DNA from 4 places in the Clostridium fermenticellae genome. Region 4 is predicted to be linked to each of the others. Evidence: riboswitches for the same ligand, from Rfam matches in the RefSeq annotation. Region 4 holds a riboswitch; each other region holds the start of a gene.

Region 1 (7,914 bases), 170 kb from region 4:
GAAATTTACTAAATAAATATTCATTTTTATTTGCTTATATATTTTATTGAATTAAGAGCCTATACTGCTAATTAGTTAGCATAAAGGCTCTTTTTGTATTTATTTTTATAATTATTTATGGATAAATATTGACAAATAATCAGCAAAAGAGATTATAATATTAAGTATATGAACTAAAAGGGGGTTAATTTTATGATTTCAAAAGAAATGTATGAATTAGGCAGTAAAAAATCGACTATAAGAGCCATTGCTGAATATGCAGAAAAACAGGCTAAAGTAGTTGGAAAAGAGAATATATATGACTTTAGTTTGGGAAATCCTAACGTTCCAGCACCTGAGTATATTAAAGAAACTATAATTGATATTTTAAATAATGAGGATTCGTGTAGTGTACATGGGTATACAGCAGCCTATGGAGATCCGGAATCGAGAGAGTTAGTAGCCAAGAGTTTGAATAAGAGATTTGGTACAAACTTTTCGGGAAAAAATTTATTTATGACGGCCGGAGCAGCTGCATCAATAAGTATATGTTTTAAAGCATTAGGTGAAAGAGATGATGAATTTATAGCTTTTGCTCCCTACTTTCCTGAGTATAAATGTTTTGTTGAATCCACAGGGTCAAAGTTTGTAGCTGTTAAAGCGAATGTTTCTGATTTTCAGATTAATTTTTCAGAATTTGATAAGAGAATCAACGAACATACTAAAGCTGTTATTGTAAATTCTCCCAATAATCCAAGTGGTGCAGTTTATTCAGAGAAAACAATTATCAAGTTGGCAGATATATTAAAACAAAAAGAGAAAGAATATAATCATCCAATATTTTTGATATCTGATGAGCCTTATCGTGAGATAGCGTATGATAATGTTGAGGTACCATATCTACCCAAATATTATGATAATACTTTGGTATGTTATTCATACAGTAAATCTTTTTCATTGCCTGGTGAAAGAATTGGATATATAGTGGTTCCCAATGAAATCATTGATTTTGATGTAATATTTGCAGCTATTGCCGGTGCAGCCAGAGTTTTAACACATGTAAATGCTCCATCATTGTTTCAGAAAGTAGTTGCGAGATGTGCGGGCCTGCCTTCAGATATAAGTACATATGAAAATAACAAAGATATATTATATAATGGTTTGATTGAAGCTGGATTTTCATGTGTAAAACCAGATGGGGCATTTTACTTATTTCCCAAATCATTAGAAGCTGACGATGAGGCTTTTTGTGAAAAGGCAAAAAAATATAATTTATTGCTTGTTCCGGGAAAGGATTTTGGTTGCCCAGGACATTTTAGAGCTGCTTATTGTATTAAAACTTCAACAATTGAAAAATCAATTCCTTTGTTTAAAAAATTAGCAGAGGAATATAAATAACATTCTAATAATGATAGACAAACAGTATTGAATAAATCAATGTGAACTGTTTGTCTATATTTTGAACTGGAATTATTCTTTTCCTACTTAGGTTATTGTGTTAATTCTTATTTTGCTGCATGCAATTTTTCTATTAATTGTTTAGCAGCTTTCTGACCTGAAAGAAGCATACCTCCAAAAACCGGACCCATTCTCTGTCCGCCTAAAGTGGCATTAGCAGCCATACCGGATACATATAGTCCTGGATATACTTCACCAGTGTTTTTAACGACCTGATCTTCACCACGATCTGCCCACATTGTTTTTTCTCCCACAAAACTTCCGTTTTCGGTATTTAAAACGTTTCCTTGTTTAGCTACAAGTTTATTCACTATTGATGCATCATGACCTGTGGCATCAAGTATATATTTTGATTCTATCATTATTGGATCAATAGGCATTTTTGTTTTTTCAACGGCAGCCCAGTTAATTACAAGTCCTGCAATGCAATTATCCTTTTCTATTACGTCTTCTACGGATATTAAGTTTAATATTTTAGCTCCAGCTTTAACTGCTTTTAGAGTTAGCGCAGAAACACATTCTATAGAATCAACTGTATAATAGTTTTCTTCATATTTTTTATAATTAACGTTAAAGTCGTCCAGAATGCTTCGGGCACTTTCCTGAATTACAATTTGATTCATCATCATGCCACCTCCCCACATGCCGCCTCCAATACTGAGACTACGCTCTATAATGGTTGTCTTAACTCCGGCTTCAGCAAGGTAAGCTGCAGCTACCAAACCTGATGGACCTCCTCCGACGATGATTACATCTGAATATAATATGTCTTCAAGTTTATCCTTGTAAGTATCAATAATAGCTTTTGAAATTTTGGTGTCTTCTAAGTACATTTTTTTAACTCCTTTCATTTATAGATAAATTAAAAGCACACCCTTAGGAAAAGGTGTGCGAAATATTTTAAACCTTCCCTACGCGGACATTACTCCGATCAAGTTATAAGGGTCAGGTGCTTAATAGTCCTTTCTCAGTCCAAAACATGGACTCCCCGCTAAAATATATTTAATATTCATTTTTTAATAATTGTTAAACGTTAAGAATTCCTAACATATTTTATAGTAACACAAAAATACTAATCTTACAATATATTTATTTATAAAATTAATTTACAAAAAAAGTCCTATAAGTACATAAATTCAATAATATTACAGAAATATATTGTATGTTCTTTCAAGTGGTAATTTATACTACTCCTATATTTGGTTTGTAAAAAATACTTTTTAATAATATAATTTTGAATAAGTATTGAAATATTTAAACAATTATATATTATTTAATTTTTAGAGGAGATGGTAGGTGTATGAAAACAGTAAAGTTAGGTAAAACAGGATTAATTGTAAGTAAAAATGGATTTGGAGCACTTCCGATACAACGTATTTCAAAAAAGAACGCTGTTTATTTATTACAAAAGGCATTTTATAATGGAATCAATTATTTTGATACTGCAAGAGCATATTCAGATAGTGAAGAAAAAATAGGAGCTGCGTTTTCTTACATAAGAGATAAGATTATTATAAGCACTAAAACAGCGGCACAAAATGCTGATGAATTCTGGAAAGATTTAGAACAAAGCTTGAAGAATTTACAGACGAATTATATTGATATTTATCAGTTTCATAATCCATCATTTTGTCCAAAGCCTGGAGATAAATCTGGACTTTATGATGCAATGCTTGAGGCAAAGAAACAGGGTAAAATACGATTTATAGGAATTACGAATCATAGGATGACTGTCGCAAAAGAAGCTATATCATCAAAACTATATGATACACTCCAATTTCCTTTTTCGTATCTTGGAGGGGAATCAGATATAGAAATAGTTAATTTGTGTAAGGAAAATAATATGGGATTTATCGCAATGAAGGCACTATCCGGTGGGTTAATTACAGATTCAGCTGCTGCATATGCATATCTTTCACAGTTTAATCATGTTGCGCCTATTTGGGGAATTCAACGTGAAAATGAACTTGATGAATTTTTATCTTATAATGACAATCCACCAATTTTTACGGATAATATGAAAAAACAGATTGAACATGATAGAAAAGAATTATCCGGAGACTTTTGCCGTGGATGTGGATACTGTATGCCATGTCCGGCTGGAATTCAAATTAATGATTGCGCAAGAATGAGTCTTCTTCTCCGTCGTGCACCGAAGGATGATTACCTTACTAAGGAGTGGCAGGAAGAAATGAAAAAGATTGAAGGGTGTCTTCATTGTAATAACTGTATGAGCAAGTGCCCGTATAAATTAAATACTCCAGAGCTTTTAAAAAAGAATTATGAAGATTACAAAACCTTTTTATAGGGTTTGTAACTGAAAGCTTAACTTATGCTCCGATCGGGATTTCCAAAATACGTAACGTAAAAAATTTCTAGTAAGTCTAAGCTTGCGTTTAAAAAAATCTAAGCAGATTTTATAAACTCACTTTGTTCAAACATATAAAATCCACTAAGATTTTTAAGAACACTTCGCTAAGACTTACTACAAAATTTTTTAATGTGCCTTAATTTTAGAAATCCCGGTCTGCGCATAAGTTAATTAATTTTAAATTGATTTATCTCATCTTTAAGTTCCTCTGCTAAAGTTTTAAGCTTTTCTGAATGTCTTGTAAATTCCTGCATAGTTGCAGATATTTCTTCGCTGGATGCAGTAACTTCTTCGGAAGCCGAGGCTGTTTCTTCAGATATGGATGAGATATCTTCAATTTCAGCTAATGTAGATTGTTTCTTATCATTCATATCAATAATGGATTTCTTTACCTCATCAACTCTGCCTATCATTATTTCAATTGATTTAAGTATTTTATTAAATATCTCCTGGGTTTTATTTACTGCCTTATACTGTTCATTTACTGCTACTTCAGTTGAATTAATAGCATCTACAGCTGTTTCAGATTTTTTCTGTATAGTTGCTATAATGCCTTTTATTTCTTTTGCAGAATTTTGAGACTGCTCGGCAAGAACTCTTATTTCCTCTGCTACTACAGCAAATCCTTTTCCTGCTTCACCGGCACGTGCAGATTCTATGCTCGCATTCAGTGATAATAGATTGGTTTGTTCCGTTATATCAGATATGGCTTCTGATATGACATTTATTTGTTTAGCACTTTCGTTCATATCAAAAATTACTTTATTGACTGAAGTAGTGGAGTCTTTAGTTTTGTTGGATTTTTCTATCAAAGTGTCTATCATAGAAAGACCTGTTGATCCAAGTTCTTTGGTATCCCTCGAAATTTTATCGATTTCGTTTGAATTATTACTTATTTCATCCAGTTTATTTGACAGTGAATTCATTTCAGCTGCACCTGTCTGGGCATTCTCCGCCTGCTTAGTTGCACCCATAGAAACTTCTTCTATAGCTTTTGATACTTCAGTTACAGATGAGGTTACTTCGCCGGACATATTTGCCAGGCTTAAGGAAGTTTGCAATACTGTTTCTGAAGATTTTGTGACATTGTTCATAAGATCAGATACATTTTTAAGCATAGTATTAAATGATTCAGACAGATCTTTGAATTCATCTTTTGTTGAAGCAGCTATTGATACTGTCAGATCCCCCTTTGAAGCTTTGGAGAATGCTTTTTTAAAGTTATTTATATTATCAGATATACCTTTACTTAATGTAAAAGACAAAGCTGCTGCAGCCAGCGCCATTATCAATATCATTAATAAAGTTATATGCAATATGGGCTTTGTATCTTTGGAAAGTTCACTATCATTTAAGGTGGCGATTACTTTCCACCCGGTTAATTTATTTGTTGTAAATGCTCCAAACTTTTTTACGCCATTATAAGTATAATTGACAAATCCGCTGTCCTCTGATTTTGCCTTACTCCAGAAAGTAAATTTTGAGGATATATCAGTATTAATAAGATTTTTTTCTGGACTGGCTATTGCCTTGCCCGTAGGATCAACAAGAAAAACAGATCCTGAATTGCCAACCTTTTTTGATGAAATTTCTTGTGATAACGTTTTTAGAGAGCAATCCAATGCTACAACACCTACAACCTGTCCATCTTTTTCTACTGTCTGTGAAAATGTGATTACATTGTCTTTTGTTGCCGCATCTATGTATGGCTGACTTATAGTAATTTTACCTTTATTTCTTAATGCAGTTTTGTACCAGTCCCGTTCAGGTGGGTCATACCCGGTCGGCATTTTTGAATAAGGGTATATTGTAAATTTGTGAGAGGCAGTTCCGTAATAAGCTTGAAAAATATCTTTGTCGTTTTCTTTCATATTTTTTAATGCATAAGACAAGGCATCATTGTCATTACTAGTATCATAATTTATAATACCGGGATTTGCAGCCGATATGGAAACTAATTTTGAAAAAACATTTAAATAATTGGACAAACCATCATCTATTTCATCAATTGTTTGGGTGGTTGTAAGTATTAATTTTTGATTAAGTATTGATTTTGACTTAGAGTATGATATAAATCCGGATATTAGTAATGGGATTACACAAATTAGTATTAAACTTGTGACTAATTTGATACGAATGTTATTTAATTTTGAATTTTTAGAATTCATTTTAATTCACTCCCCCTATTATTTCTTAATATACAATTATAATAGATCATAAATTTACATAAATCAACATATTTTAGTAATTTTATAAAAACACCTAATATTAAATAATAAAACATATTAAATACTTGAAAATTATAAATAAATTTGCTGAAGTTATTCTTTAGAGTATGTAAAATATATTTATTATTTACCGTAAAATCCTTGGAAGTTGGCGGGCATAATTTGAGATATATTGTATTTAAATTTTGAAAAATCGTACAACGAGTATAATAAAGTATAAATAACACTAATCGAGTCATAAAGATCAATGTAATCGTATTCACATGGAAATTTGAAGCTTTATGGCATATAAATATAAAAATTATAATATTGCACCAAAAGGTTATATTACTATAAAATATTTTGCAGAATATTAATCTAGGGGGACAACTTATGCTTAAAAATGTTTTGGATATTTTGTTAGGAGAGCCTCTGGCAAATGAACAGGGAAGCAGTGAAAAATATAATATACCGTTTGGACTTGCAATAATGGCAAGTGATGCCATATCATCTGTCGCATATGGTGCCCAGGAGATTCTTTTTGTTTTAATAGTTTTAGGAGCGTCGGCTTACAAATGGCTAACATGGACTTCATTTATGATCATAGGGCTTTTAATAATACTTACTATTTCATATATTCAAATTATAAGAGCATATCCTCAAGGTGGAGGAGCATATAAGGTAGCAAAGGAAAATATAGGAGCTAAGGCAGGTCTTTCTGCTGGTGCAGGATTAATAATAAGCTATATACTTACAGTTGCTGTTAGTGCCAGTGCTGGTGCAGATGCTATTGTTTCAGCATTTAGCAGTCTTGCGCAGTACAAGGTTGTTTTTGTTGTGTCCATAATTATCATATTAACTATTTTAAATTTGAGGGGTATAAGCGAATCATCAAAGATTTTTGCAATACCTACTTATATATTTATTTTTAGTATGGTTTCTATGATTTTGTACGGGTTATTTAAATATTTTATACTTAATATCCATCCACAACCAATATTTAAAGTGCCGGAGGCTACGGGTGATCTGTCATTATTTTTGATATTAAAGGCATTTTCATCAGGATGTTCGGCATTGACTGGAGTTGAGGCAGTGAGTAATTCTGTGCCGAATTTTAAAGAACCCGGTCAGAGAAATGCGAAAATTGTAATGATACTCTTAGCGGCACTAATATTTTTTATATTTGGAGGTACATCTGTACTTGCAATATTCTACACAGCTGTACCAATAACAAATGGGCCCACAGTTGTATCACAGATAGCATCAGCTATTTTTGGAAGTGGACCAATGTATTATATAATTCAATTTAGTACTGCTGTGATACTTTTAATGGCATGTAATACAGCTTATACTGGTTTTCCAATGCTTATGTATATAGTCGGAAAGGATGGTTTTGCGCCAAGACAATTTACAATAAGAGGAAAGAGATTGAGCTTTTCATTTGGAATTACGGCTTTGTCATGTATAGCATGTATTTTGGTTATCATATTTAAGGCAGATACGCACAGACTTATTCCATTATATGCAGTAGGTGTATTTATATCATTTACCTTGGGGCAGTTTGGAATGGTAAATCACTGGAGAAGAAATAAAGATAACGGGTGGAGGAAGCGAGCTGCCATTAATGGTTTTGGTGCGTTTATAACACTTCTTACAACTGTAATAATTTTAGTTGAAAAGTTTAGAGAAGGAGCATTTATAGTTGTAATACTCATTCCAATAATAATTTTAATTCAGCTTAAAATTAAGGGACATTATAACAAGGTAGCTGATGGACTCAGCATAAGCAGAATAAATTTAAATAAAGTGGATTTTAAGATAAAGTACAAGCATATAGTAATAGTTCCAATAGCAAGCCTGACTAAGGCAACAATAGGAGCACTTCAATATGCACAAAGT
Region 2 (7,914 bases), 1.3 Mb from region 4:
ATCTGAGTGTATAGAAAATGTCTGTGATATATTTGATATAGAAAATGTACGTGTATCCTTGGAGGGAATACCAAATATATTTATGGAGAATGGAAAGTGCAGCAGAGAAAAAATAAAGGATTTATTATATCCGAAAGAATATTTTAAAGGAGGATTTCCAATAACCAGGGATTAACTTTGTGGAGGTACTTTTCATTAAAGTAAATTAATATGTCGATTTAGAAATTTATAGGGTTTATAACTGAAAGCTTAACTTATGCTCCGGCCGGGATTTCCAAAATACGTCACGTAAAAAATTTCTAGTAAGTGTAAGCTTGCGTTCATAAAAATCTAAGCAGATTTTATAAACTCGCAGGCTCAAACATATAAAATCCACTAAGATTTTTAAGAACGCTTCACTAACACTTACTACAAAATTTTTTAATGTGCCTAAATTTTAGAAATCCCGGTCTACGCATAAGTTAAGCTTAGAATTACAAACCCTATATAAATATAAACTGAGTAATTGCCGGTAATTTTTTGCCGGCAATTACTTTAAACTGTTGTAAATTAAATCTAAATTTGAAGCCATAGATTGTAAATAATCTTTATTGTCCTCTTTGCTTTCAATTGTGTATATTTTTTTAACTTTTGCATTGACTTCTGATGCCAGAGTTTCAGATATTTTGGGGCTTACCATTTCTTCAACAAATATAGTTTTAATTTTATTTTTTCTGCAGTAATCAGTAAGTAACTTTAGTTGTTTTGCACTTGGCTCTTCAGATGCAAATACATCTTCTATACTTCTTTGTTCTAATCCGTAATCTCTGCAGAGATATGCAAATGCAGCATGCCCTGTAACAAAACTTTTATTTGGAACTGATTTTAATTTCTCATTGTAAGAATTATATAGTGCATCTATTTTCTTAGAAAAATCATTGAAATTTTTCTCATAGTAAGATTTATTTAAGGGATCTGCCTTAACAAGTGCATCTCTTATATTTTTTGATTCAATTTTAGCGTTTTTTAGACTAAGCCATATATGAGGATCATATTGACCATGCTCCTTTATTTCATTAGAATCACCATTTTTTATAGGAGTTATTCCTTTTGAGGCATTGGTAACAATCAAATTTTTATTGTCTATTGATTCAAGGGTTTTATCTACCCAGTTTTCCATTCCAAAACCATTATATATGAAGACTTTTGAATCACTTATATTTCTCATATCCTTTACTTTGGGTTCAAAATCATGAGGTTCTGTTCCTTCTGGTACTAAGGTTTCTATATCTATTTTATCTTTACCAATAGCATAGGCAAATTCACGAAGAGCGTTAAATGTAACTACAACTCTTATTTTTGAATTTGAATTCTTTACAGTATCTTTATGTATATTATTACCACATCCAGTAAAAAATAATATTATAGTTGCAGTTATAAATATGGCAAGCACTTTTTTTGTCTTCAACATATTATCACTCCTAAAAATTTATGTTGCAAATCATTTGCATTTACATATATAATATATTATGTGAATTGAATTTGTCAATAAATAATAGGAGGACATATACATGCTTAAGATCAATAATTTATATTTTTCTTATAATAATCTTGCGCCATATATATTAAATAATATTAATCTTACTATAAAAGATGGAGAATATGTTTCTATATTGGGCGAAAATGGTTGTGGAAAATCAACATTGATAAAATTAATACTTAATATATTATCGCCTACAAGTGGCACTATAGTTAATGATGCTAAGAATGTCGGATATGTAGCACAAAAATCTGATTTTTTAAACTCTGATTTTCCAATTACAGTTTATGAAATGCTTGATTGTTATAGAAAAATATTAAAAATAAAGGATAAAAAAATAGTTGAAAAGAGCCTGGATAGAGTGAGTATGTTAAAATTTAAAAATTCATTAATAGGCAATTTATCAGGAGGACAATGTCAAAAAGTATTTATAGCAAGAGCATTAATGGGAAATCCTCATTTGCTTATTTTAGATGAGCCGTCTACTGGTGTTGATATAAAAAGCCAAAGAGAGATTTATTCATTGATTAAAAGTTTAAACAGAGATACAGGTATAACGGTCATATCAATAGAACACAACCTTAAGGCAGCGATTTCAAATTCATCTCTTATATATCACATTGCAAATGGTAATGGACATATGTGCAAACCAGAAACGTACATTAATGAATACGTGGAAGCCAATGGAGGTAATAAATTTTATGTTTGATTATACATTCATGCGAAATGCTTTTGCAATAGCAATCCTAATTTCTATTTTATGCCCCTGTATAGGTATATTTTTAGTGCTTAGAAGATATTCCATGATAGGAGATACTCTTTCGCATACTTCACTTGCTGGAGTTGCGGTAGGACTTTTGGCACAAAAAAATCCTATTGCTGTTGCATTTTTGTTTACTTCAATATGTGGAGTTTTAATTGAATTTTTGAGGAATTATTTTAAAAAGTATGCAGAACTTATACTTGTCATAGTGATGTCATTAGGTGTAGGAATTGCAATTACGATAATGAGTTCTGGAGAACTTCATACAAATGTTGATTCATTTATATTTGGAAGTATCCTTACAGTAACTAAGGAAGATTTATATACGGTTTTAATACTTAGTATAATATCATATATATTGATGTTTTTCCTGTATAATCAACTTGTCTTCATTGCTTTTGATGAAGAAGCAGCAACAATATCTGGAATCAGGGTTAAACTTGTAAATTATATATTTTTAATATTGGTTGCTGCTACAGTTTCTGTTTCAATAAGAATAGTTGGAGTTCTTGTTTTGAGTTCAATGATTGCACTGCCAGTAGCAACTGCACTGCAACTTAAAAGAGGATTTAAAATTACTCTTGTATCTTCAATACTATTTAGTGTTGTGGATGTTTTAATAGGTCTATTTTCTTCATATTATATTGGCTGTGCGCCAGGAGGTTTGATTGCATTGTCATCCGTTATTATGCTGACTTTAGTGATGTCAATTAAAAAGATAGCATTTGTCAACTATTCCTATAAATTATCGAGTAAAAATATTATAAAAGAGAATAATTAAAGAATTTAAGTCTGATGATTATTGACATATACATGAATATGTGATATTAATTAGTTAAATAATAGTATTGTTTTGGGGAGCCTGTATTATAGGCTGAGAGTGAGATAGAATCTTAGACCCGTACTACCTGATTTGGGTAATGCCAACGTAGGAAAAACTTTACATAACTTTAAATATAGAGTTGTATAAAAAGTTTAGATAGGGAAGCATTACATGTTTCTCTATTTTTTTATGCAAAAAAGGAGATGTATTAAAATGGATTATACGACACAAATGGATGCAGCAAGAAAAGGGATAATTACAGATGAAATTAAGACAGTGGCAGAAAAAGAGAATATGGATGTTAATGAACTTATGAAACTTATTGCAGAGGGAAAGGTTGTTGTTCCAGCTAATAAAAATCACAAAAATTTAAGTGCAGAGGGAGTTGGAAAGAGATTAAAAACAAAAATAAATGTAAACTTAGGTATTTCAAAAGATTGCTGTAATATTGATTTAGAACTTGATAAGGTGAAAAAAGCAATAGATATGAAGGCAGAGGCTATAATGGATTTAAGCTGTTTTGGAAAAACCAAAGAATTTAGGACAAGGCTTATAGGTATGTCACCAGCTATGATAGGCACTGTACCTATGTATGATGCTGTTGGTTTTTATGATAAGGAATTAAAGGATATATCAGCTGAGGAACTTTTGGGAGTTATAGAGACGCATGCAAAAGATGGTGTTGATTTTATGACTATACATGCAGGTATAAATAGAGAAACAGCAGAAGTATTTAATAGAAATCCAAGACTCATGAATTTTGTATCCAGAGGAGGAAGTCTTCTTTATGCATGGATGAAACTAAATAATAAAGAAAATCCATTTTATGAATATTTTGATAAGGTTCTTGATATATGTGAAAAGTACGATGTTACAATAAGTCTTGGAGATGCATGCAGACCTGGATGTTTGAATGATTCAACGGATGCAAGTCAAATTAAAGAACTTATGACACTGGGAGAACTTGCGAAGAGAGCCTGGAAAAGAAATGTACAGGTAATGATAGAAGGACCAGGGCATATGGCTTTAAATGAAATAGAAGCTAATATGATGATGGAAAAAAAGTTATGTCATGATGCACCATTTTATGTTCTAGGACCTATTGTGACTGATATAGCACCAGGCTACGATCATATAACTAGTGCAATTGGCGGAGCAATTGCAGCAACCTACGGGGCTGATTTTTTATGTTATGTAACACCGGCAGAGCATTTAAGACTACCAGATTTAGATGACATGAAGGAAGGCATTATAGCAACTAAAATAGCAGCACATGCAGCAGATATTGCAAAAGGTGTCAATGGAGCTAGAGATATAGATAATAGTATGGCTAAAGCAAGAAGAGAACTTGACTGGAATAAAATGTTTGAATTTGCAATAGATCCAGATAAGGCTAGAATGTATAGAGAGAGCTCTAGACCGGAAGACGAAAAAACTTGTACAATGTGTGGAAAAATGTGCGCTGTTAGGAATATGAATAAAGTTATGGAGGGTAAAAATATAAATATATTAAGAGATGATAATTAAATTTTGAAGTTATAAAATTTATTAAAAGAACTGCTGAATAATATCAGCAGTTCTTCTTTTTTTGTCGGTATTTGTGTTAAATAGCAATAAGTTGATATTTTATATGATTATTATAACTAAAAAGGTTAATCTTAAAGATATATTAATAAATATGGTATTATCTACGATAATTGAATTGTAATATTTTAATATGAGTTACTTAAGGAGGAATTTATATGAGAAACAATGCAATATTAAAGAAGTCTGTGAAATTTAAGATCTTAAGAATACCGATAATTATAATTTTTGTTGTAGTAGCCCTAATAGCGTGTATGTCTATATATGAAGTGAAAAGTAAAATATTGCTGCAGATGGAGACAGATGGACTGGTGATGGCAGATCATGTTTCGAGTGAAATAGAGAGAAATAATAGTTCTATAGATGAATTAAATGGATCTATAGATACTAGAGTAAAGACTTTAAGTAGCTTTTTAAATGCTAATATGGACAAGGCAAATGATGATTATTTGACTTTACTTTCTAAACAGTTTGAAGTTAATGAAATAAATATTGCTGATCCATCTGGAAAAACTATATATACAAATTTGCCAACAAATGTGGGTTATGTGTACGATAGTAAAACGGATGCATATAGGGTTCTGAAGGGAGAAAAGAATTTCTCTATGGAGGATATAAGAAAAAGTACACTATCAAATGATTATTATAAGTATGGAAGTATGCGCCTGGATAATGGAGGTATAGTTCAGATAGGAATTTTAGCAAATGCTGTCCAAAAGTTGACATCTAATCTAGAAATGCAAAATTTTATGCAATCTTTGGTTAAGGATAAGAGTGTTGTATATGCAGCATTTATAGGCAGTGATTTAAAAATAAAGGCTCATAGTGATAAAACTAGAGTAGGCATCACTGTAAATGATATTGGCAGTAAAACTGCGGCTGCTCACGGAAAGACGTATTCTTCTCAATATAAATATGAAAATAAGATACCAGTATATGATGTTTTGGTTCCTGTCTCTAAAAATGGTAAAACTATAGGTGCAGTTGATCTTGGCATGTCTATGGAGAATGTAAATAAAACAGTACGTATGATTACAATACTTATTATTGTTTTAGCTCTTGCAGCATTTCTTATAGCTGTATTTATGCTTACCAAGGTATCAAAGAGCATAACTTCTCCTTTAGATGAATTAGTTATTTTTGCCAAAAAAATAGAGGATGGAGATTTAAATAATGAAATAGACATAAAAAGCGAAGATGAAATTGGTGTTTTAGCACGCAGCTTTAAGAACATGGGTAATGGCTTAAAGGATACCATAGCTTCTATAAAAGAAAACTCTGAAAAGGTCCAAGTTATGTCAAATGATTTGAATACTAATGCGGAACATATGACAAGTGCTGCAAATGAAGTTTCAGGAGCTGTCCAGGAAGTTGCGGAGGGAACTACAAAGCAATCTGAGGATTTGGTTTCTATATCAGAAAGCATGGAGAGACTGGGAGAAGAAATTCAAAATATATTTGATAAGCTTTCTCATGTGGAAGAAACATCTAATATTACAAAAGATAAGGCGGACAATGGCAAAAAAGAAATAAATATACTTTTGAAATCAATTACTGATGTAAAGGATTCATTTGAGGAAGTAGTTAAGAAAATAAATAATCTTGATAAAAGTGTTTCTAAAGTTGGAGGTATTACTGAGGTAATAAATGATATATCAGAACAAACCAATCTTTTGGCGCTAAATGCTGCAATAGAGGCGTCACGAGCAGGAGAAGCCGGAAGAGGTTTTTCAGTTGTAGCTGAAGAAGTTAGAACTTTAGCAGAGCAATCCCAGCAATCAACAGCTGAGATACAGGAACTTATTCAATCTATAAGTAATGAAACAAAAAATGTAATCTCAACTTCAAGTAAAGTTAAAGGTGTAGTTCAAGATCAGTCTTCAATAGTGGATAGCACAATGAAATCATTTGATGAAATGTCAGAGTCTATAGATAAAATAAAGCCACTTGTTGATGATGCATATAGATCTATAAAAGTTACTAATGAATCAAAAGATAGTATTTCCGGGAAAATTGAATCAGTAACCGCAGTGTCCGAGGAGACATCTGCATCTTCTGAAGAAATAGCAGCATCATCGGAAGAAATGTTTGCATCTTCTGAAAATGTTGCAAAATTTTCTGGTGATTTAAAGAAAGTTGTAAATGAACTTGAGCAAAAAATATCCAGATTTAAGATTTAAATAATTTATCTTAGAACTTTTAGTTCATATTAAGAACTAAAAGTTCTATTTTTTTTACAATTAAATAATTTATTGTATTATTTTAGATTTTATTGTAATATTTATATGTATCAAACGCGTACAAATTTACATAAATGTACGTCAATTTATTTAGAGGAGGAAAGTATATGAAAAATGATGATGGTATTCAAAAGTCTATAAAATTTAAAATCTTATCGGTCCCTATAATTATAATATTAATTGCAATTATTATTTTATCTGGTGTGTCAATATACATATCTAGAAATAAAATTCTATTTCAGATGAAAACCGATGGAATTGTTATGGCAAATCATGTTGTAAATGAAATCCAGAGAAATAGTAATTCTATTGATGAATTAAATAGTTCAATAAATACTAGAATAGAAACATTGGGAGGTTTTCTTGTAAGTAATTCAGATAAGATAAATAATGACTATTTAACACTTATGGCAAAACAATTTCAAGTTGATGAAATCAATGTGACTGACCCTTCGGGAAAGATAATTTACTCAAATATACCTGCAAGTTTAGATCAGGTATTTGATAGTAAAACCGATGCCTATAAAGTTTTAACGGGACAAAAAAGTGTATCTATAGAAAATATTAGAAAAAGCCGTGAAACAAGTAATTATTTTAAGTATGGTTCACTGAAGAAAGATGATGGGGGGATTATTCAAATAGGAATCCTGGCAAATAAGGTTCAAAAATTGACATCAAATTTGGAAATCCAGAATTTGATGGAAAATTTAGTTAAGGATAAAAGCGTGGTATTTGCTTCATTTATAAATGAGGATTTTAAAGTAACCGCTCATAGTGAGAAGAGTCAAGTTGGAACTGTTGTAAACGATAAAATGGAAAAGGACGCTATTACTAATGGAAAAATTTATACGTCTGAATATAAATATAAAGATAAAACGTCAGTTTATAACATAATAGTTCCTGTTGTTCAGAATGGTAAAAATGTAGGAGCATTTGATATAGGTATGTCTCTTCAGAATGCAAATAAGACGTTGTTTGAAATTAT
Region 3 (7,914 bases), 840 kb from region 4:
GGAGCACTTGTACCTTATACAGAAGCTGGAGTTGAAACAAGTCCATTTACTATGGTATTTACTAAGGTTGGTATTGCTGGTGCTGCATCGATCATGAATATAGTAATATTAACTTCGATATTATCTGCGGGTAATTCAGGAATGTATGCATCAACTAGAATGTTATATGCATTAGCTGAGTCAGGAAAGGCTCCTAAATTTCTTGCAAAAGTAAATAAGAGGGGTGTTCCTATAAATTCATTAATAGTTACAACTATAATTGCATGTGCGTGTTTTTTAACAGGATTATATGCAGAAAGTACAGTTTATGTCTGGCTTGTTGCAGCATCAGGATTGGCAGGTTTTATAGCATGGCTTGGCATAGCAATGTGTCATTATCGTTTTCGTAAAGCTTATATAGCTCAAGGTCTTGATTTAAATAAACTTAAATATAAAGCAAAATTTTTTCCTATAGGTCCAATTATAGCATTAATATTATGTATAGTAGTTATATTAGGACAAGGAATTACTTATTTTGGAACATCTCAAATCGATTGGAAAGGTATTATTTCAACATATATTGGTCTGCCATTGTTTTTAATATTATGGGCAGGATACAAATTTAAACATAAAACAAAGGTTATTGATGTAAAAGATGTTGACCTGAGTGAACTTGATTTGAAATAATTTTAATATTTTTATGATTAAAAGTAAAAGATAATAAAGACAAAAAAAGTATTTATTAAAAAATAGATACTTTTTTTATTTTTATTCATATTTTATTCATATTTTTGTTGTATTATATTTATATAGATTAACACCCCCACCGGGGGTAGGAGGTAGCAATATGAGTTGTATGAATGAAGAAAAGAAAAAAGCTATTCAAGCATTAAGAACCTCTAAAGGTCAAATAGAAGGAATAATTAAAATGCTTGAAGATGGGAGATATTGTATAGATGTATCAAATCAAATATATGCAGCTCAATCCCTTCTTAAAAAAGCAAATTTATTAATACTTAGGCAGCATTTAAATCATTGTGTTAAACAGGCTTTCTTACATGATAGTGGAGATGAAAAAGTGGATGAGATAATAAATTTATTGTCTAAACTGCTTAAAGATTAATAAGGAGGTGGTAAAGTGTCAAGTAAAACTTTGAAAATAGAGGGAATGGAATGTGCGGCCTGTGCGAGAGCAGTTGAGAGAGCTGTTAAAAAGCTTGATGGAATAGAAGTTGCAAATGTGAATCTGGCAACAGAGAAACTCAAAATAACTTTTGATGAATCAAAGATAAATGTGAAGGACGTACAGAAGGCTGTAGATAAAGCAGGATATAAAGCTGTTTCTGGAACAATAAATAGGACATTAAAAATAGAAGGAATGGAATGTGCAGCATGTGCAAGAGCGGTTGAAAGAGCTGTTAAGAAACTTGAGGGAGTAACAGAGGCAAATGTTAATCTTGCAACTGAGAAATTAAATATAAGCTTTGATAAAGAAAAGTTAAATGTTTCAAAAATTAAAAAAGTTGTGGATAAGGCGGGTTATAAAGCTATAGATGAAGAAACGTCGATAGATAGTGATAGTGAAAAGAAACTTAAGGATATGAAGAAATTGTGGAATAGATTTATAATATCGGCTGTATTTGCAGTTCCACTTCTAATAATAGCTATGGGACCTATGATAGCTGAAAAATTAGGATATATGCTTCCAGTTGCAATAGATCCAATGCATCATTATAAGGCATTTGCAATTATTCAATTAGTACTTGTACTTCCAATTTTAATAGAGGGAAGACATTATTTTATTGTTGGATTTAAATCATTATTTAGAGGAAGTCCCAATATGGATTCACTTATATCGATAGGTGCATCAGCAGCTTTTTTATATAGTTTGTTTGCAGTATATAAGATTATGTCAGGCAGTCATGCCTATGATATGTATTTTGAATCTGCAGGAGTTATATTGACGCTTATTACTCTTGGAAAATATCTTGAATCTGTTGCAAAAGGGAAAACCTCAGAAGCTATAAAGAAACTCATGAATTTAGTTCCTAAAAAGGCGCTTGTTGAAAGAGATGGAAAAGAAATAAATATCCTGGTTGATGAGGTTGAGGTCAACGACATAATCATAGTAAAACCAGGTGAAAAGATACCTGTAGATGGCAAAATAATAGAAGGATCAACATCTATAGATGAATCAATGATAACAGGTGAGAGTATACCAGTTGAAAAGCAGGTATCAGATAATGTAATTGGTGCAAGTATAAATAAAAATGGGATGATTAAATTTAAAGCTACCAAAATTGGAGGAGATACTGTTTTATCTCAAATTGTAAAGCTGGTAGAAGAAGCTCAGGGATCGAAGGCACCTATAGCTAAACTTGCAGATATTGTGTCTGGATACTTTGTTCCAGTTGTCATGTCACTGGCACTTATTGGTGCAATTTTATGGTATATAAACGGACAAGATCTGGTATTTTGTCTTACAATATTTATTTCAGTACTTGTTATAGCATGTCCATGTGCACTAGGACTTGCAACGCCGACAGCTATAATGGTTGGAACAGGAAAAGGAGCAGAATATGGAGTTCTTATAAAGAGCGGTACTGCACTTGAAGCTACCCATAAAGTAAAAACAATTGTATTTGATAAAACAGGAACAATTACTGAGGGAAAACCTAAAGTTACAGATATTGTAACAGTAACTGGTGTTGATAAAGACTATATTTTAAAGTTGGCCGCATCAGCTGAAGCTGGTTCAGAACATCCGTTAGGAGAAGCTATTGTTGAGAATGCAAATTTTCTTCGAATAGAATTAGAAAAGATAGAGTCTTTTAAAGCTATTACAGGGTATGGTATAGAAGTTTTTATCGATAGTAAAAAAATACTTCTTGGCAATAAAAAATTGATGGATAAGAATGGTATTAATTTAGAGAAGCTCAATATAGTTTCAGAAAAATTATCTGGAGAAGGAAAAACACCTATGTATGTATCTGAAAATGGAAAAATTCTTGGAGTAATAGCTGTAGCTGATACAGTTAAACAAAATAGTAAGAGATGTGTAGAAAAATTACATTCGATGGGAATTGAAGTAGTAATGATAACTGGTGATAATGAAAGAACAGCTGGTGCAATAGGGAAACAGGTTGGAATTGACAGGATAATTGCAGAGGTATTGCCGGGAGATAAAGCAGAGGAAGTAAAGATGCTTCAAAGTGAAGACAGGAAAGTGGCTATGGTTGGTGATGGAATAAATGATGCTCCAGCACTGGCTCAGGCAGATATAGGAATTGCAATAGGCTCTGGAACAGACATTGCTATTGAATCAGCAGATATAGTTCTTATGCGTGGTGATTTAATGGATGTAGTTACAGCTATAGAATTGAGCAGAAAAACAATAAAGAATATAAAGGAAAATCTTGCGTGGGCGTTTGGATATAATACTCTTGGCATACCAGTTGCGATGGGAGTGCTTTATATATTTGGTGGTCCACTCTTAAATCCAATGATTTCAGCTTTAGCAATGAGTTTAAGTTCGGTATCAGTTTTGACAAATGCTTTAAGATTGAAAGGTTTCAAACCTTTAATTTAATATAAATATTGAGAGGAGAATATATTATGAAAAAGAAAGTATTTATTGAAGGAATGAGCTGCAAACACTGTGTTGCTCATGTTGAGGAGGCTCTTAAAGAATTAGATGGAGTTAAAAAAGTAAAAGTAAGTTTGGATGATAAAAATGCAGTTGTAGATTTTAAAGATGAAATTGAAGATAGTGCTATAAAAGCTGCTGTTGAGGATGCAGGATATGATGTAGTTAAGATAGAAAACATATAGGCCTTAGTAAGAATATTTTAATAATTTGACACATTTATTTTATAAATGATATACTAATTTATGTTGATATTTTTAAAATCATATATTGTTGGGGAGGCAGAAACACTGTTTGAGAGGAAACTGGTAGGTTTCGACCCGTAAAACCTGAATTGGATAATGCCAACGGAGGGAATTACAGTAAGTAATCAAATAAATTTGTTTAGTATAAAGACCTCTCTTCTATTTTTGAAGAGAGGTTTTTGTATGCTTAATAACTCATGTAGGATGTGTAATTGTATGAAATGTAATAATTATGGTAAATCGATTTACAGGATTTCAGCTATTGTTTTTCAGGTTATGCTTATATTCTTATGGCAAATACTTGTAGATAAAGGAGGAATACCTAAATATATTCTTCCATCGCCTAAGGATGTGGCAATAACTTTATTTGAAATCTTTCCTATACTTATTCCTCATATTTATGTTACCCTGGAAGAAGCAATTATTGGTTTTTTAATTTCTATAGTATTTTCAGTAATAATTGCACTGCTTATGGATAATATAAAAATTGTAAAGGCCTGTATTTATCCAATACTTGTTATATCGCAAACAATACCTACTATAGCACTTGCCCCGATATTTATAATATGGTTTGGGTTTGGCATACTCCCTAAAGTCATTGTAGTTGTTTTAGTATGTTTTTTCCCAATTGTGATAAGTCTTGTAGATGGACTTGAAAGTGCTGATGTAGATATGCTGAATCTTATGGACACGATGAATGCATCTAAATTTCAGAAATTTAGGTATGTAAAATTTCCTGGGTGCCTGGGTTCATTTTTTTCAGGACTTAGAATAGCAGCAACATACAGCATAATGGGAGCTATAGTTGGAGAATGGCTTGGAGGAGAGAAAGGTCTTGGAATATTTATGGTAAGAGCAAAAAATGCATATGCACTTGATCAAATATTTTCAGCTATATTAGTTGTAGTGATTTTAAGTATGCTATTGTTCTTATTTATGTATGTACTTCAATACATATTTATGCCGTGGCAAAGGAAAGACAGAGAGAATATTAACAAATAGTGTAATATGAAAGGGGGACGTTGGGAAATTAACCCAGCACGATTTAAACATGTATAAGAGAAAAATATTTAAAATTTTAACATCAACTGCACTTATAGGTATACTGCTTATTGGGTGTTCTTCTGGAAATGAAACATCAAAGGAAAAAGATAGTAAACCTCTGACAAAGGTAAAGGTAATACTTGACTGGACACCAAATACAAATCATACTGGACTTTATGTAGCTAAGGATAAGGGATATTATAAAGATGAAGGATTGGATGTTCAGATAATTCAACCTTCCGATGGAGCTGTTGGTAATTTAATAGCTGCCGGTAAAGGAGATTTTGGAGTAAGCTATCAAGAAGATGTAACTTATGCAAAAACTTCAGATAATCCTCTTCCAATAAAAGCTGTAGCAGCTTTAGTTCAGCATAATACATCTGGATTTGCGTCACCTAAGGATAAAAATATAAGTACTGTAAAGGATTTTGAAGGAAAAACATACGGTGGATGGGGTTCACCTTCGGAAAAAGCTGTAGTTCAGTCTGTTATGCAGAATGGAGGGGCCGATTTTAATAAACTTAAAATTGTAGATATTGGTACTCAAGATTTTTTTGCAGCTACGAAAAAAAATATAGATTTTGCATGGATATATGAAGGATGGACAGGTATAGAAGCTAAAGTTAAAAATATACCGCTCAATTTTATAGAACTTAGAAAATTAAATCCTGATCTGGATTATTATACACCTATACTTATTACAAATAATAATACTCTTAAGAATAAACCGGAATTAGTTAAAAAGTTTTTAAAAGCAACACAGAGAGGATATAAATATTCCATTGATAATCCTGAGGATGCAGCTGACATATTAGTAAAAAATGCACCTGAGATAGATAAAAAGCTTGCAGTAGAGAGCCAAAAGTATATGAACACAAAGTATATTGATGATGCCCCAAGATGGGGAGAAATGAAGTCTTCTGTTTGGAATAACTATACTAAATTTCTTATGAGTAAAAATCTTATAAAAAAGAATTTGAAAGCGGAAGATGCATTTACAAATGATTTTCTTCCATCCAAATAGTAGTAAAGGAGATATAATTCTTGAATAAATCCAGTATTTTAAAAAAAGTTGTGCTTAAAGATGTGTCAAAATCCTTCGATGGATATAAAATAATAGACAACATAAGTTTTGAGGTTACTGAAGGAGAATTCGTAAGTCTTATTGGACCTAGTGGGAGTGGAAAAAGTACCATATTAAATATAATTTCAGGTATACTAAATCCGGACAGTGGTGATGTTTATGTTGATGGAGATATAAGTTATATGCATCAAAAGGATTTGCTTCTTCCGTGGAAGAAGGTAATAGACAATGTTGCAATGCCGCTTTATATAAAAGGGGAGAGTAAAGTTTGTGCCAGAAATAAAGTGTTAAAATATTTTGATATGTATGGGTTAAAGGGATATGAATATAAGTATCCATCAAAATTGTCTGGAGGAATGAGACAGAGGGCAGCTTTTCTTAGAACCTATATGGCTTCGGATAATATTATGTTGTTAGATGAACCGTTTGGAGCTTTGGATGCTATAACAAGGACAAAAATGCAGAACTGGCTTTTAAAGATTATAAAGGATTTAAATATAACAATATTGTTTATAACGCATGATATAGAAGAAGCTATATATCTTTCAAATAGGATTTATATACTTTCAGATAAGCCGGCCAGTATAAAGAGTTCAATATATGTCGATTTACCTGAGGATAAGACGAAGGATATTATAACCTCAGATGAATTTCTGAGTATAAAAAGAAGGATATATAATTTATTGTAGCCTAAAAAAGGATATCATTACAATTTATTAGTGAATGATATTAGAGATAGAATTCCGGCTAAACTTATGGTTGTACCTTCATTTAGTGGAGATGGCAGCAGAGCAAAAATTGAAAAGAGCTAAAATATAGGGTTTGTAATTCCAGGCTTAAGTTATACTCCAGCTGCTACTTCCAAAATTCGTCACCTAAAAAATTTCTAGTAAGTCTAAGTTCGTATTTATAAAAATCTAAGCAGATTTTATAAACTCGCAGGCTCAAACATATAAAATCTACTAAGATTTTCAAAAATACTTCACTAAGACTTGCTAAAAAATTTTTTAATGTGCCTACATTTTGGAAATGTCAGCTTACGTATAACTTAAGCTTTTATTTATAAATACTATAAATATATATAGTTATGAAAGTATAGGCGGTGTAAAATGTTAAAAATAGATAATAAGGCTCTGGATTATGTAAAAGGTCAGAATTTATGTTTTTTCGTAAAATGTCAGATCGATGATATAAAATGTGATTGTTGTAGAACAGAAGCTAACTTTAAGAAAATCGATGTAAAAGTAATGTATGAAAGTGAAATAAAAAATTATTATGAGGATTATGAAGATAACTATAATATTTGTGAATATAAGAATGTCAAAATATTTGTTCCTAAAAGTATAAAACTTGAGGATGATGCTATTATATATGAAAAAGTAAAATTGCCATTTAGAAATCCTAGCTTTGCCATAAAAGGTGCAAGTTTTTAAATCTAACATTCATAATTTGTTAATAAATTTGTCATTAGAATGTCATTTAAAAATTGTAATATTTATTCATATATTAGTGGAACGTAAATATAATCATTTAATTTTATATAAATAGTTAAAATAAGGTGGGGTATATATGCTAAATGAAATAGATATTAAAAAATTTAGGAAGCTATCACTCGATGTCATAATTATAACTACCGTATATTTTGCAGTTAATCTAATAAAAGTTTGTCTTTTATAAAATGCTGGATTTATATTAAATATATAAATTATATAAACTTCCATAATTAGAGGGGTGTTGCTAACTTATTTTAAAATAAGTTAGCAACATCTTTTATAATAATATATTCTTTACTTAAATTATAAATATTATTACAGTAAAAACTGTTTTTATATAGATATTTTAAATAAGGTCTATTCTTTGGAGCCATTGACAAAATAATGTGAAAAGAGTAGTATTTAACTTGCATACTAATTGAT
Region 4 (7,914 bases):
AAAATTTTTCTAAAAGACTTCGCTAAGAGATGTAAAAAACTTTTTAGATGTGCCTTCAGTTTCCAGGTATACCTCTGTGGTGTGAGTTAAGTTTGTCCTTATAAGTTATATATTTAAACCAGGTTATATGCTTAATAAGTGAAATATTACCTTCAAGGGTTCTAGGGCGATTAGCCCTTATAATTTATACTATAATTACAATTTTAAACATATATTGAAGTAATTAAAAAAATCTGAATAGGATCATATTTTAAATGATATCCGGGACTTTAAGGTTTTTCACAGCACTTCGTCAAAATTTATAGAAAAGTTTTAGATGTGTCTTCGGCCTTACAGTATCCTGCTACGTAAGAATTCTACTTATGTTTACATCAAATACTTAACATATCAATAAAAGTATATAAGTGATTTTATAACTTTACGTAAATTTGATAAACTTTCTGAATATAATTTCGCCTTTAAGGGTTTATGGCGATAGCCATATTAATTTAAAAGTTCTTTACTCCATTAAACCTAAATCATATATAATCTCACTCATTTTCTTGTAACAGTATTTGCAATTTACATTATAATTTCCATGATTGTATTCTCTTTATAAAGGTTTTACGGACGTAGTCCTTGTATACATAGTATTAATCCCCGAGGGATATTTTAAAACTACAGAAATTATAATAAATAACGAAATTTTTCCCGGTAAAAGATTAAATATATTTAAAACTAAAATAACCTGCCTTTCATAAGAAGAACAGAACGCCCTAACGGGCTTGAAGGCTTACAGCCTTCCTTCTTTAAGTTTATAGTAATGACTGTACTAATTTAATTATTAGGACATTAACTTCCCGGGTATATAGTAAAACTCACATTTAAATTTAAATAATTCAATAGGACTAATCGTCCTATCATTTCATTTATCTAAAATTTTAGTTAAATATCTTTTATGCCCAAAAAGATCTTAAAGTTCTGAATATACTATCTGAATTACAGGTTATTCAGACTTTTTTAGTTATCTTAACAGATGTCTAAAACTGCAATTATAGTATAAATCAATATGGCTATCGCCATAAAACATTAAAGGAGAAATCATATTTATCAAGTTTACATAAGTTATATAATTATTTATATACTTTTATTAGTATATAAAGCATTTATTGATTTAAGTATATAACTTATAAGGACAAACTCAACTCATACCACAGAGGTATACCTGGAAACTGAAGGCACATCTAAAAAGTTTTTTACATCTCTTAGCGAAGCCTTTTAGAAAAATTTTAGTAGATTATATATGTTTGAGCAAAGCGAGTTTATATAATCTACTAAAATTTTTAAAAGGCAAGCCTAGAGATGTTAAAACTTTTTTAGGGTGCCGAAGTTTGTGAGTATACCTCTGCGGTGTGAGTTGAGTTTGTCCTTATGTGCATATAATCTTACAACAATGCTTAATACGCAATATATGCAAATTGCGTATTATAGTTGCTAAGATATTACATACTTATTTTCAAGCTTTCTAAATATCAAAACCAATACAGATATAACTGCCAAGTATACAATGCCTGCCGCTATAAAAGGAGTTATTGTAAAATCATTCATTACAACCTCTTTTGCTCCTCTAAGTAAATCACCAACACCAATAGCTGCAACCATTGCCGTATCCTTTATCAGATTTGTCGATTCATTGCAAATAGGTGGAATAACATTTCTAAGGGCTTGTGGTATTATTATTTTCATCATAGTCTGCCTATAATTCATTCCAAGAACCTTTGCTGCCTCAAACTGTCCTTTATCTATAGAATCTATACCGGCCCTAAATATTTCAGCTAGATATGCAGCATAATTTATGGTAAAAGCTATAACGGAAGCTGTCATAGGTTCTAATTTTATACCAACTGCAGGCAATCCAAAATAAATGAAAAAAAGTTGTAATAGCAGAGGAGTACCTCTAAAAATCCACGTATAAAAGCTTAGAATAACTCTTAATGGAGTTATTTTCGAAATCTTGCCAATAGCAACTACAATACCTATTGCTACTGATAATACGGCTACTATCAAAAATAACTTTAATGTCAATATACCTCCGCTTAACATACTCGTCATCATATCTGTAAAATTAGACACCTAAAAACACTTCCTAACATCTTTATTTTTCCGTAACGGACTCTCCAAACCACTTTTGTGATATTTTATTAACAGTGCCGTCTTTTTTCATATCATCCAAAGCTTTATCAAGTTTTTCCTTGAAACTAATATCAGTTTTTCTTATTCCAACACCATACTCTTCCTTTTTAAAATCATCATTTAAAACTTTATATACTCCCTTAGTTTTATTTATATAATACCTTGCAACTACTTCATCTGCAACTACAGCATCAACACGTCCATCTTTTAAATCCATAAGTGCCTCTGTATTATCAGAGTATTTTTTAACCTCTTTTAATGATTTAAGTGTAGTATTATCTGCTTTTAATGCAGTTTCACTGCTACTTCCAAGCTGAAGGCCTACCTTTTTTTGAGCTAGATCCTTCTTGTTTTTAATAGTTGAATCATTTTTCACAACTATTATTTGCTTATTTTGAAGATATGGTTTGGAAAAAGCTATCTGCTGTTTTCTCTTGTCAGTAATTGTAAGCCCATTCCATATAACATCTATATCTTTATTTTTCAAACTTAATAATACTCCATCCCACTGAACTGGTTTAAATACAACCTTTACGCCCATTCTCTTTGCAGCTTCTTTCGCAAGATCTATATCAAATCCCACAATCTGACCTTTGTCATCCTTAAATCCCATTGGAGGAAAACTATCATCCAATCCTACTACAAATTGTCCTTTTTGTTTAATATCATCCCATGAAGCATCTTTAGATTGATTAGTCGTAGTACAACCTGCAAATAATATACTAAAAATAAATAAAGTCAACGTTACAAGTATAAATTTTTTTTTCATTTTTTATCCCCCTAAATTACAGATTTATTATAGATACTATTATACTTTAGCATACTAAATTTGTAAAGTAGTATGAGATAATTTATTAAATATAAAAATTCACTTTTTTAACCTATATAGGGTTTGTAAAATTCCAAGCTTAACTTATGCGCAGACCGGGATTTATAAACCTTATGTAGATTAGAAAGGTGAATTTTAACATAAACTTTTTATATTTTTATAATAAGTTTTGGGCAGCTCTCTTGAAATCCTTTTTGCCAAGTATTGCTGATACTACAGATATACCTGTAACTCCTGATTTTAATACATCTTTATAATTTGTTTCATTTACACCACCAATTGCAACAGAAGGAATAGTTATTTCATCACATATCTTTTTTAAACCATCTATCCCTATAGGTTTATCTATATCTTTTTTAGTTCCCGTATAAAATGCGGCCCCAAGTCCAACATAATCTGCTCCACCTTTTTGCGCTTCTAAAGCTTCCTTTATATTACCCGCTGAAACTCCTATAATCTTATCATGTCCAAGCATTTTCCTTGCTATTTTAAGTGGCATATCACTTTGACCTATGTGTACACCATCTGCATCAACAGCTTTTGCAACATCTATTCTATCATTTATTATTATAGGTACATTATAATAGTCAGTAATTGATTTCACCTGAAGTGCTATCTTATAAAATTCTCTAGTAGATGCATGCTTTTCCCTTACCTGTACCAATGTTGTACCACCTAGAATAGCCTGCTCAACTGCATCTTTTAATTCAACATCATCTAAATAGTCCCTGTCTGTTACAAGATATAATCTATAATCTACTTCCATTCAATTTTCCCTTCTTCTTTCAATCTTTTTTCGGTTAAACTGTAAATACAATCCATCAATTTAACTCTAAAACTTCCAGGAAGTTTAGCTTCCTCATAAGCCGCTTCACCTGCCAGATTCATTGACAGTATTGCTGCAGTAGTAGATAAAAATTTATCTTCATAAGCTCCAGCTGCAGCACCACAAAGCGCTCCAAGCATGCATCCTGCTCCAGTTATTTTAGTAAACATTTCAACACCATTTTTTATAATAGCAATTTTCACTCCATCTGTAATATAATCCTTCTTTCCGGTAGCAGCAACCACACACTTATATTTATTGGCAACATTAATGCAGGCTTCTAGTACACCTTCCCCATCATCCAGCGAATCAACTCCTCTTACATTTGAATCCACTCCTGCTAAGAATTTTATTTCTCCAACATTTCCCTTTATAACATCTATACGTCCAACTTCAGAAATTCTATTTATAACTGAAAATCTTCTAGGTATTGCTCCACATGCTACTGGATCTAGTACAACTGGTACATCATTTATTTTTGCAGAAATACTTGCAAGGACATCAGCTGTCTCCTGCTCTTTACTGAGTGTTCCAAGATTTATATATAGTGCCGATGATATCTTTACAAAATCAAAAACCTCATCATACGCTTCACACATTGCCGGTGATCCTCCAAATGCAAGCAATATATTTGCACAGTCATTTATCGTTACACCATTAGTAATACAATCAACAAGAGGAACCTTCTTTCTTATTTCAGTTAACACCCTTGAAACTTTATTCATAATCTCATCATTATACATCTTATTACCCCCTAATTTATATATAGAATTTACAAGTTCAAGCTTAACTTATGCATAGGCCGGGATTTTCAAAATACCGGGCTTTAGAATTACTAAAAGCATTTATAGTACCGGATTTTGACAGTATCTCCCGGGGGATGGATTAACTTTTCATTTATAAACCCTATAAATTTTGTAATTAAAATTTTATACCTGCAGATTTATATAATTCTACAAAATGTCCAACAGGACCAACTCCATTTCCGATTGAAAAAGAATTTTCAATTGCTTTAGTTATGTACTCTTTAGAAAACCTAACTGCCTCCGATATACTTAAACCACGACTTAAAAATGAAGCTATTGCAGATGACAACGTACAGCCGGTTCCATGTGTATTTTTTGTATCTATTCTCTTTCCTTTTACCTTTATAAAATAATTCCCGGTCAGCAATATATCATTTGCATCATTAAGCCTGTGTCCACCTTTAACCAGCACATTTTTTGCCCCTAAGGCCTCTATTCTTTTGGCTGCTTCTTTCATATCGTCTTCATTCTTTATCTTCATCTTTGCTAAAACCTCTGCTTCAGGTATATTAGGTGTGACTAAATCTGCAATTTCAACAAGTTGTTTCAAAGACTCCTCTGCCTTTACTTTAAGCAAGTGATATCCGCTTTTAGATACCATGACAGGGTCAAGCACTATATTTGATGCTTTGTATTTTATCAGTAATTTTTTTATAACTTCTATACTGTTACTGTTTGACACCATACCTATTTTTACTGCATCAACCTTTATATCATCAAATATAGCCTTAATCTGTGCTTCAATCATATCACTATCTACATCCATTGATTTTTTAACTCCAACTGTATTTTGTGCAGTTATTGCTGTTATAACACTCATTCCATAAACACCAAGTGCACTCATTGTTTTTAAATCTGCCTGTATTCCAGCACCACCACAGCTATCAGAGCCAGCAATCGTTAGTACTTTTTTCAATTTATACACCCCTTTTACAAAGTTTTGCCTCAAAATAAAAATGCACTGCTGAAAAGCAATGCATAAAATTCTTAATTTTTGCTTCCCTACGCCAATATTAACTGGATCAGGTTCAAAGGGTTGGAAACTCCTCTCAGCCTCAAGCGGCACCCCCACAAACGTTATTATTAATATACTATTATTATATACATATATATCCTAAATTTCAACAGCCGTATTATTATAAAGCAAATATAAATACTTATTCTTAACCTTCTTACCTGTAATTAATTCTAAAGCCTTCGCATAATACTTAAGTTGGAACTCATATTTTCGCTTAATATCCCCTATATCCTCTATATAGTCTGTTTTATAATCAATTACAACAAGTTCATCATCCTCTTCAAAATAACAATCTATTATACCTTGAACTAATATTTTTTCATCTTCATATAATTTCTTTGGCAAATCTTCATATATCTCACTACTACTTAAATTTATGATAAATTGTTTCTCTCTATAGACATTATTTGAATTAAGCATTCTCTTGCCAAGCTTAGATGTAAAAAGCCTTAATATCTTCTGTACATCAACACATTTAGCTTCTTCTTGTGTTATAAAATTTTTTGTTATTAGGCCCTCAATCTGATGAGCTATGTCCTGCGATCTAAGTACATTTTTTAAGTCAAGTTTCTGAAGAACTAGGTGCACAATTGTACCTCTTTCTGCACCTGATATATTCTTAGTCTCCTTTAAAAACTTTGGAGTATTTAATGAAGTATTTTTAAATATAACTTCACTATCACCATCCTGTGATAATAAAAATTTTCTTTTAAGTTCTGATATTGACATTTTGGCACTTATATTTTGTGCATCTCTATATTTATATTTCCAATTAAGTCTTCTTGATACCTCGTCTCCAAACTCGCTAATATTGGAATCTAAGTTTATATCATTTATATATTTTAGTACATCATTTTCAGAATCATCATAAATCTTCTTTCTAAAAATAGATTTGTCATACAAATTTATCGTCCACTTAGAATTATCTTCTATAACATACTTTGATACATTAATTTGTCCGAGTCGTCTTATAAGCTTTCCATCTTTATGCCTTGAAAGTGCTCCTCCTATCCAGTCAAGATAACTTCTTGCACTTATTGTATAATATTCAGGTATTTTTTCCTCTTTAACTTCTGTACACTCGCACCATCTGTGACAAGTTTTTTCTATATTATTTACCATGCCCGTTAAAATAAGCTTTTCCTTTGCTCTAGTTAATGCCACATAAAGTATTCTCATCTCTTCAGATAATGTCTCTAATTTTATTTTTCTCTTTATTATCTGTTTTTGAAGTGTAGGATAACTTATTCTTCTCTCTGCATCAATAAAATCTGCTCCAAATCCAAGATCACTGTGAAATAATATACTCTTATTAGCATCCATTAAATTAAAGTTTTTACCTGTTCCAGAGAGTATTACAATAGGAAATTCAAGTCCTTTACTCTTATGTATACTCATGATCTTTACCACATTCTCATTTTCTCCAAGAATCTTTGCACTTCCCATATCTCCACTGCTATTTTTAACTTTATCTATAAAATTTATAAAATTAAACAGACCCTTATAACTAGTGTTCTCATATTGAACAGCTTTGTCAAACAACATTCTTAAGTTAGCCTGCCTTTGGCTTCCGCCCGGCATAGCACCTACAAAACCATAGTAACCTGTATCAGTGTACAAATACCATATAAAGTTATTCAAATCCATATTCATGGATTTATCTCTCCAAACATCAAGTCTATTTAAAAATGCAGACACTTTGTTTTTTAATTTTAAACTTATATGATCCAGGGTATAATCTACAATCTTATCTTCTTCGCATGCATCATCCTCAAAATACTGATCTATTAGTTTCATTGCACTGTAGAAATTTATATCTTTATTTACCATCCTTATATCTATTAATTCTTCTGGTTCAAATGACTCTATTGGAGACCTTAATACAGCTAAAAGAGGTATATCCTGCATCGGATTATCTACTATTTTAAGCATACACATGATAGTTTTTATCTCCGAGGAATCAAAATATCCAATAGCTGTATCTGCAAATACGGGTATTCCTTTTTCCATTAACTCTTGAACATAAACCGAAGCCCAATTTGAAGTTGCTCTTAAAAGTATAACAATATCCCTATATTCTACCTTTCTATAAGCATCTATAGTTTTATCATAAATTAAAAAGCTGCTGTCTCCATTTACAAGTTCATTTATTTTTTTTGCTACCAATCTTGCTTCTATCTGTATATTATCTGGATTCTCTTCATCACCGTCATCTATAATAAGGTCAGCATCATTTTTTGATTCACTTTTATCTATCAGATCT

The links. Region 4 has a riboswitch for thiamine pyrophosphate ahead of thiD (bifunctional hydroxymethylpyrimidine kinase/phosphomethylpyrimidine kinase). Riboswitches for the same ligand answer to the same signal wherever they lie in the genome.
Region 1: it holds a riboswitch for thiamine pyrophosphate, as region 4 does, so the genes downstream of both, D4Z93_RS11890 (sulfide-dependent adenosine diphosphate thiazole synthase) here and thiD (bifunctional hydroxymethylpyrimidine kinase/phosphomethylpyrimidine kinase) in region 4, are expected to answer to the same signal.
Region 2: it holds a riboswitch for thiamine pyrophosphate, as region 4 does, so the genes downstream of both, thiC (phosphomethylpyrimidine synthase ThiC) here and thiD (bifunctional hydroxymethylpyrimidine kinase/phosphomethylpyrimidine kinase) in region 4, are expected to answer to the same signal.
Region 3: it holds a riboswitch for thiamine pyrophosphate, as region 4 does, so the genes downstream of both, D4Z93_RS07345 (ABC transporter permease) here and thiD (bifunctional hydroxymethylpyrimidine kinase/phosphomethylpyrimidine kinase) in region 4, are expected to answer to the same signal.

The regions. Positions count from the first base shown of each region.
Region 1 covers NZ_CP032416.1:2,571,506-2,579,419, reverse strand. The annotation lists gene D4Z93_RS11900 (manganese catalase family protein) at 1-16, shown strand, start outside; gene D4Z93_RS11895 (pyridoxal phosphate-dependent aminotransferase) at 193-1,377, shown strand; gene D4Z93_RS11890 (sulfide-dependent adenosine diphosphate thiazole synthase) at 1,485-2,270, opposite strand; TPP riboswitch at 2,329-2,438, opposite strand; gene D4Z93_RS11885 (aldo/keto reductase) at 2,738-3,745, shown strand; gene D4Z93_RS11880 (methyl-accepting chemotaxis protein) at 3,976-5,976, opposite strand; gene D4Z93_RS11875 (APC family permease) at 6,409-7,914, shown strand, end outside.
Region 2 covers NZ_CP032416.1:1,058,231-1,066,144, forward strand. The annotation lists gene D4Z93_RS05090 (hypothetical protein) at 1-175, shown strand, start outside; gene D4Z93_RS05095 (metal ABC transporter substrate-binding protein) at 530-1,450, opposite strand; gene D4Z93_RS05100 (metal ABC transporter ATP-binding protein) at 1,551-2,228, shown strand; gene D4Z93_RS05105 (metal ABC transporter permease) at 2,221-3,063, shown strand; TPP riboswitch at 3,127-3,234, shown strand; gene thiC (phosphomethylpyrimidine synthase ThiC) at 3,319-4,632, shown strand; gene D4Z93_RS05115 (methyl-accepting chemotaxis protein) at 4,848-6,869, shown strand; gene D4Z93_RS05120 (methyl-accepting chemotaxis protein) at 7,037-7,914, shown strand, end outside.
Region 3 covers NZ_CP032416.1:1,561,682-1,569,595, reverse strand. The annotation lists gene D4Z93_RS07365 (amino acid permease) at 1-666, shown strand, start outside; gene D4Z93_RS07360 (metal-sensing transcriptional repressor) at 836-1,102, shown strand; gene D4Z93_RS07355 (heavy metal translocating P-type ATPase) at 1,118-3,568, shown strand; gene D4Z93_RS07350 (heavy-metal-associated domain-containing protein) at 3,595-3,810, shown strand; TPP riboswitch at 3,890-3,998, shown strand; gene D4Z93_RS07345 (ABC transporter permease) at 4,087-4,872, shown strand; gene D4Z93_RS07340 (ABC transporter substrate-binding protein) at 4,922-5,938, shown strand; gene D4Z93_RS07335 (ABC transporter ATP-binding protein) at 5,959-6,687, shown strand; gene D4Z93_RS07330 (hypothetical protein) at 7,108-7,431, shown strand.
Region 4 covers NZ_CP032416.1:2,398,834-2,406,747, forward strand. The annotation lists gene D4Z93_RS11170 (amino acid ABC transporter permease) at 1,474-2,112, opposite strand; gene D4Z93_RS11175 (amino acid ABC transporter substrate-binding protein) at 2,135-2,941, opposite strand; gene thiE (thiamine phosphate synthase) at 3,159-3,767, opposite strand; gene thiM (hydroxyethylthiazole kinase) at 3,758-4,570, opposite strand; gene thiD (bifunctional hydroxymethylpyrimidine kinase/phosphomethylpyrimidine kinase) at 4,749-5,549, opposite strand; TPP riboswitch at 5,615-5,713, opposite strand; gene addA (helicase-exonuclease AddAB subunit AddA) at 5,748-7,914, opposite strand, start outside.